3 regions of the Exiguobacterium sp. TDN 0502 genome follow, and region 1 is predicted to be linked to each of the others. Evidence: riboswitches for the same ligand, from Rfam matches in the RefSeq annotation. Region 1 holds a riboswitch; each other region holds the start of a gene.
The links. A riboswitch is a leader RNA that binds a small molecule or an ion and turns the genes downstream of it on or off. The one in region 1 is predicted to bind S-adenosylmethionine.

Region 1 (2,264 bases):
CGAAACTCATGCGTAAGAAGACAGCATTGATTCATGGAGGAACAGGTGTCGACCGGGCAACAGGTGCCGTCACACCACCGATCTATCAAACAAGCACATACAAGCAGGATAAAATCGGTCAACTGAAGGACGGATACGAATACTCACGGACAGCGAACCCGACACGGACGAGCATCGAACGGTTGATTGCGGATCTCGAGGGTGGCGCCCGCGGTTTTGCATTCGGTTCTGGGATGGCAGCAATCCATGCCGTCTTCCATTTGCTTGAGTCTGGTGACCACATCGTCATGACAGATGACGTCTACGGTGGAACGTTCCGTTTGATGCAACGCGTCTTACCGAAGTTCAACATCCAAGTGACATTCGTTGATACGACGGACCTTGTGGCAACGGAAGCAGCAATCCAAGACAACACGAAGATCGTTTATGTCGAAACACCGACGAACCCGTTATTAAAAGTAACGGATATTCAAGCGATCGCAACAATCGCCAAACGTCACGATCTCAAACTCGTCGTCGACAACACGTTCGCGACACCATACCATCAACAACCACTCGCACTCGGTGCAGACATCGTCTTGCACAGTGCAACAAAATACATCGGCGGACATTCGGACGTCGTCGCTGGACTTGTCGTCGTCAAAGATGATGCGCTCGGCGAAGAGCTGCACTTCATCCAAAACTCGACAGGCGGCGTGCTTGGACCGCAAGACAGCTTCCTGCTCGTCCGTGGTCTGCGTACACTCGGTATCCGGATGGATGCGATCGAAGAAACAGCCCATGACCTTGTTGCGTTCTTACAAGCGCAAGATATCGTCTCGAACATCTTCTACCCAGGACTTGCATCGCATCCTGGTCACGACATCCAAGCAAAACAAGCGACTGGATTTGGTGGGATGATCAGCTTTGATGTCGGTTCAGCAGCGAACGCAGAAAAACTCGTCGAGGCAACACACTTCTTCACACTCGCTGAGAGTCTTGGTGCCGTCGAGAGTCTGATTTCCGTTCCGGCACGGATGACGCACGCGTCGATCCCAGCAGAACGTCGGGCAGAACTCGGCATCACGGACGGTCTCGTCCGGATTTCAGTTGGACTTGAGGATTCGGAAGATTTGAAAGAAGACTTAACACGTGCTTTCACGTTCCTCGAAAAAGTTTCTGAAAAAACTGTTTGACAACAAAAATAACCCCTGCTAATATTCAGAATATATTCTACAAACTTAATACCGAAACTCTTATCGAGAGTGGTGGAGGGACTGGCCCGATGAAACCCGGCAACCGCGGATCTAATCCGAAGTGGTGCTAATTCCAGCAGACAACAGTCTGGGAGATGAGAGCAAATGGTTTTGTGTACTGAAAAAGTGCGCGCGTTTGCTCTAAAACGCGCGCACTTTTTTATTTTAGGAGGGACAGTTGTGATTCGTTTACAAGACGTAGGAAAGATTTATCGCTCAAAGCGCGGAGCGGTCGAAGCCGTTGCGAATGTCGATCTGACAATCGAGCGCGGTGAAATTTTTGGAATAATCGGTTATTCCGGAGCAGGGAAATCGACCTTGATCCGATTGCTGAATATGCTCGAGGCACCAACGAGTGGTTCGATCCAAATCGATGGTGTCGAAATGACATCACTGAAACCAAAAGAATTACGAGGCGTCCGTAAGAATGTCTCGATGGTCTTTCAGCACTTCAACTTACTCTGGTCACGGACGGTCGAAGAGAACATCATGTTCCCGCTCGAACTCGGTGGCTTCCCGAAAGCACACCGCAAGGAACGGGTCGCGGAACTGATCCAACTCGTTGGTTTGGACGGACGCGAAAAAGCCTATCCGTCACAATTATCCGGTGGTCAAAAACAACGTGTCGGTATAGCTCGGGCACTGGCATCGAATCCAGACGTTCTCTTATGTGACGAGGCAACAAGTGCACTCGATCCGAAGACGACGGACTCAATCCTTGAGTTACTCGTCGACATCAATGAAAAACTGAAACTGACGATCGTCTTGATCACACACGAGATGCACGTCATTCAAAAAATCTGTCACCGGGTCGCCGTCATGGAAGCTGGTAAAATCGTCGAGCAAGGACCGGTCGCAGAAGTCTTCCGTCATCCGAAGCAGGCGATGACGAAGGAATTCGTCAAACAATTGACGTCGCCATCGGAAAACGAGTTAACGTTCGCGAAACTTCGCGAACGGTACCCAACCGGAAAAATCGTTCAGTTGACGTTCGTCGGATCGACAGCGGAAAGCCCGATCCTCGCGGAA
Region 2 (2,264 bases), on a different contig from region 1:
CACACCAACGGCTTCGAACGCCAGAATCCGCTTCGCAATCTGTTCCGGTGTCCCGATCAGGTTCGGTCGTAGACCGCGGTTCGAGACGGAATAATCGTTTCGCTCCACCTGTTGTTCGAGTTGTGATTTACTGATGAAATCCTGATAACCGGCATAGCCGGCGCTATCTTCTTTGACGTCCGTGATGCGTTGCCACTCAAGCAACGCTTCTTCTTCCGTATCCCGGCAAATGATATAAGCGGCAAGACCGAAGCTCTCAAGTGGTGATTTCCCCGTCGCTTCCCGGCGTACTTTCATATCATTGATTTTATGAGCGACTTCTTCAACCGTTCCCCCATGCATGACGTAAGCGTCACAGTGTTCGACGATCGTCCGTTTTCCGGCTTCACTCTCTCCACCGGCATAGAGCTTGATTCCCGGACGCTGGACCGGCTTCGGATGAAGTTCCGCCTGCTCGATCGTGTAGTGATGACCGGAAAAACTATACGGTGACGCATCTGCCCATAATCCTTTCATGACCGTGACGAACTCTTCCGTCCGAGCATAACGTTCATCGTGTGCCGTAAAAATCCCATTGTATTGTTTAGCTTCCTCCGCCCACCAAGCTGAGACGACGTTCAGCGTGAAGCGTCCCCCGCTTAATTGATCGATGTTCGTTGCCATTTTCGCCGTCGTCGCCGGATTATGGAAACCGGGACGAACCGCCGTCATGATCTCAAGGCGTTCCGTCGTTGCGGCGATCGCCGCTGCCGTCGTCCATGCCTCAAGACTTGGTTCCTTGATGCCTTTGATATCATTCAAGTTCAATTCCGCGATCAACGTCGTTGAGAAGCCGATCCGTTCTGCTGTTTGGGCGACGTGTTTGACATAATCGAATGTCGCCGGCATCTGTTCATCCTCGACGTTACGCAACCACCACCCAAAAATTGGTAACCAAAAACCATACTCCACTCCATCATCCCCCTTAACATAAAAAACGCTCTTTTCGAAGTTCGAAAAGAGCGACGGTATCCTGTCCTGTCCGCTCTTATCTTCAGAAGGTATCCCTTCCTGGAAGTAGCACCTTCCGCCATGGCGGGGTTGCTGAAGTGTCTTCGGGCCAGTCCCTCGACTTCTCTAGATAAGATGTGTTGCATTCATCGTACAGAATTCACTGAACTAAAGCAACCATTAAACCGTCTTTTCCCATCGGAATTATTCCAAACAAAAAAATCCCGACATAGTGTCGGGATGAAATATTAGTATGGTGCGACGAAATCCGATGTCGGTTCTGGTGACTGTTCCCCACGGACACGATCGTAGAATTTCGCAAGCGTGACGCTGAAGTATGGTCCAACCCACAGGATAGCAAGACCAAGCGTGACGATTACAAGCAACGCCCACCCAATGAACGATAGGAAGAGCAGAAAAGCTTCCATCTTATGACCATCCATCAGTTGACGTGAACGTGTGATGGCTTCAAGAATGCCAATCGACGGCTCATCTCGAAGGATATAGAACGTCAACAGGTAAGAGAACGACTTGATGATCCCTGGAATGATCAAGAGCAATGTCCAGAGCGCGATGAAGATGAATTGAACGATGGAAAGACCAACTACTTTCAGGAACATTCCGTATGGCTCAAATAAACCTGTCACTTTTGTTTCTTCGCCACGAGCAATCGACATAGCAATCCATGTCCAACCGACTCCTACTGGAATCAGTAAAATCGACACCAATGAGACGACGAGGTCCATGCTATTTGACGGCTCATCGATATCCGATCCAAATAAGTTGGGGACACCTTGAATGATACTAAACAGCAGAAATGCTAGGACTGCAAAGCCCCAACGACCGCTAAGCGATGCCTTTGCCGCTTTTTTTAATTGAGATGACATGAGTAAGGTCCTCCTTGAAAAATAAGTTCTCACCTTACTCTACGGCTTAAAACTTCTAATGTTTCACTCTTTTTTCAATAATTTCCCGTCTTGTTGCTGTTTGAACCAAGCACGCTCAAGTTGTCGCTCACACGCTGTATATAACGAACGACGACCATCAAGGCGTTCCATCGCGAACGGAATACCATGTTTTTTCGCCTGTGCAATGACATGAGCGCTCGCAGCATGCGAAACACGGCTCGTAACGACGACGATGGCATCCGTCTTTTTAGCGAGACAAGCAATCTTTTTCGCGGACTGTGCGTCTCCTGCGAGATGAATCAATTCGATTCCTGTCGGCGCAAAGAATTCGCGATAGACAGAAGTCTGTTGCTCATTTCCAACGAT
Region 3 (2,264 bases), on a different contig from region 1:
GTTCGATCCACGCCCGCTCGAGCGATAACGGCCAGCTCTCGCCGACGACTTTCGCGTAGGGTAGTGCTTGTTTTAGAATCAATCGATGTTCACCCTCCCGAATCCGAAAAACGAGGTTGAGATTGCCGTCACCAATCTCTTCTGCTTCGACGGCTCCGTCGCCGATCAGTCCTAATGAGCGGACACGATCAATCGCGTCCTGTTCTGTAAATGCTTTGTATGTCATCTCAGTTTCCCCCTATGTGATACACGAAAAAGCGCCTCTTTTCGTCATCGAAAAGAGGCGCAGGAAAGTCACTGCATCCTCTTATCTCTCAGACGAAACGTCTGTTGGATGTAGCACCGTGCCTAGTGGTCGGTTGCTGCGGCGTCATCGGGCCAATTCCCTCTGCCAACTCGCGATAAGAGTCGTATGTAGTTGTCGTGTGTGATATTGATTTGAATCTTACGCAACCCTCTTCCCTGCTGTCAAATCGAAATCAAGCAGAAACGGATCGCATTTTTAAGCCATCTATAGAAAGAGTATTTTCAAAAAAATAAATTTTCTAAAATTAGTTTGACAAGTGACGATTCCCATGCAAAAATTGCAATTAGATTTCACAATTTCATCCAATTCTTATCAAGAGCAGACGGAGGGACAAGCCCTACGATGTCGCAGCAACCGACCTTTTGGCACGGTGCTAATTCTTGCAGCTACTAAGCTGACAGATAAGAGTCCACGTTCGAATCATTCATGGTCTCTTGTCGCTGACGAGAGACCATTTTTTTGTTGAAGGAGGAAAGACATGACTTATATCACTGCTACTTATCAATTGACCGTTCGCGATCGACTCGAACAACGCGCTGAACAACTCGCGCTTGGTCTGACAGTCGGTTCTTGGACGGAACTGAATCATCTCGAACAACAACAACTCGCCTCGTTCAAAGGGGAAGTCGTACATACGGAAGAGCGCGACGGTAAAGGCTATATCACGATTCGTTATCCGGAACACAATGTATCGCGCGACTTTTCTGCGATCTTGACGACCGTCTTCGGGAAACTCTCACTCGACGGTGAAATCAAATTAACGGAATTGCTACTACCCGATACATTTACGTCGGACTTTCCAGGTGCGAAGTTCGGCATCGAAGGGGTCCGTTCCTTAATCGGTGTCGAAGATCGTCCACTGTTAATGAGCATCTTCAAAGGGGTCATCGGACGCGATTTATCGTTCCTTCGTGATCAACTTGAAGGACAACTTGCTGGTGGGATTGATCTCGTCAAGGACGATGAGATCCTATACGACAATCCGTTGACACCAACGATTGATCGGGCACGAATCGGACGTGAGGTCATCGATGCTCACTTCCACCGGACCGGTAAACGTGCGTTATACGCGATCACACTCAGTGGTCCCGTCTTTACGCTCAAAGATCAAGCTAAACGATTGATTGACGCTGGCGCAACTGCTTTCTTGCTGAACACCTTCACTTATGGACTCGACGTCTTACGTGAACTGGCACGTGATCCCGAGATCAACGTTCCAATCTTCAATCATCCGGCATACAGCGGTGCGTTGATTGCTAGTCCGAACCACGGAGTCGCAGCGCCTGTTTTACTTGGCACATTACCACGTGCTGCTGGAGCCGACTTGACGTTATTCCCGTCGCCTTACGGCAATGTCGCTTTGCCAAAGGATGTTGCTCGTGGCATAGCGGTCGAAGCTACCCGTCTCGGTCAGACGAAATCGATCTTCCCGGTTCCTTCAGCCGGTATTCATCCTGGACTCGTCGCTCAACTCGTACGGGACTTCGGTATCGATTCCGTCATCAACGCCGGCGGCGGCGTACACGGTCATCCGCAAGGTGCTGCGGCTGGTGTCATTGCTTTCCGTCAAGCACTCGATGCGGCACTCGCAAATGACTCCCTATCGACAGCAGCATCGCGTCATGAAGAATTGCGGATTGCGCTCGACGCTTGGGGGATCAAGTCATGACCGTACGGATTCTTTGTGACTTCGACGGTACGGTGACGACACAGGATAATATCATCGCGCTCATGCAAGCATTTGCGCCAGCGAGTGACTTCGAACCGTTGAAGCGTGGCGTACTCGACCGGACGTTATCGATTCAGGGTGGTGTCGGGCAGATGTTCGCACTTCTGCCGTCTGACGGAAAAACAGCCTATCTTGACTTTTTGTTGGAGCGTGCAGTCATTCGCGACGGATTTTCGGAATTGCTTCAGTACAGTCGTCGTCAAGGCATCGATTTTTCGATCGTCAGCG

Region 2: linked by a shared signal. The riboswitch ahead of ACRPK8_RS15135 (LLM class flavin-dependent oxidoreductase) and the one ahead of ACRPK8_RS01535 (methionine ABC transporter ATP-binding protein) in region 1 are both predicted to bind S-adenosylmethionine.
Region 3: linked by a shared signal. The riboswitch ahead of ACRPK8_RS09725 (2,3-diketo-5-methylthiopentyl-1-phosphate enolase) and the one ahead of ACRPK8_RS01535 (methionine ABC transporter ATP-binding protein) in region 1 are both predicted to bind S-adenosylmethionine.

Annotation. Positions count from the first base shown of each region.
Region 1 is NZ_JBOZGJ010000001.1:315,820-318,083, reverse strand. It holds gene ACRPK8_RS01545 (PLP-dependent cysteine synthase family protein) at 1-16, shown strand, start outside; gene ACRPK8_RS01540 (bifunctional cystathionine gamma-lyase/homocysteine desulfhydrase) at 9-1,175, shown strand; SAM riboswitch class I at 1,233-1,337, shown strand; gene ACRPK8_RS01535 (methionine ABC transporter ATP-binding protein) at 1,416-2,264, shown strand, end outside.
Region 2 is NZ_JBOZGJ010000022.1:11,594-13,857, reverse strand. It holds gene ACRPK8_RS15135 (LLM class flavin-dependent oxidoreductase) at 1-951, opposite strand, end outside; SAM riboswitch class I at 1,025-1,127, opposite strand; gene ACRPK8_RS15130 (DUF975 family protein) at 1,239-1,877, opposite strand; gene ACRPK8_RS15125 (DUF2325 domain-containing protein) at 1,941-2,264, opposite strand, start outside.
Region 3 is NZ_JBOZGJ010000008.1:18,135-20,398, forward strand. It holds gene mtnK (S-methyl-5-thioribose kinase) at 1-226, opposite strand, end outside; SAM riboswitch class I at 305-408, opposite strand; SAM riboswitch class I at 614-715, shown strand; gene ACRPK8_RS09725 (2,3-diketo-5-methylthiopentyl-1-phosphate enolase) at 786-1,976, shown strand; gene ACRPK8_RS09730 (2-hydroxy-3-keto-5-methylthiopentenyl-1-phosphate phosphatase) at 1,973-2,264, shown strand, end outside.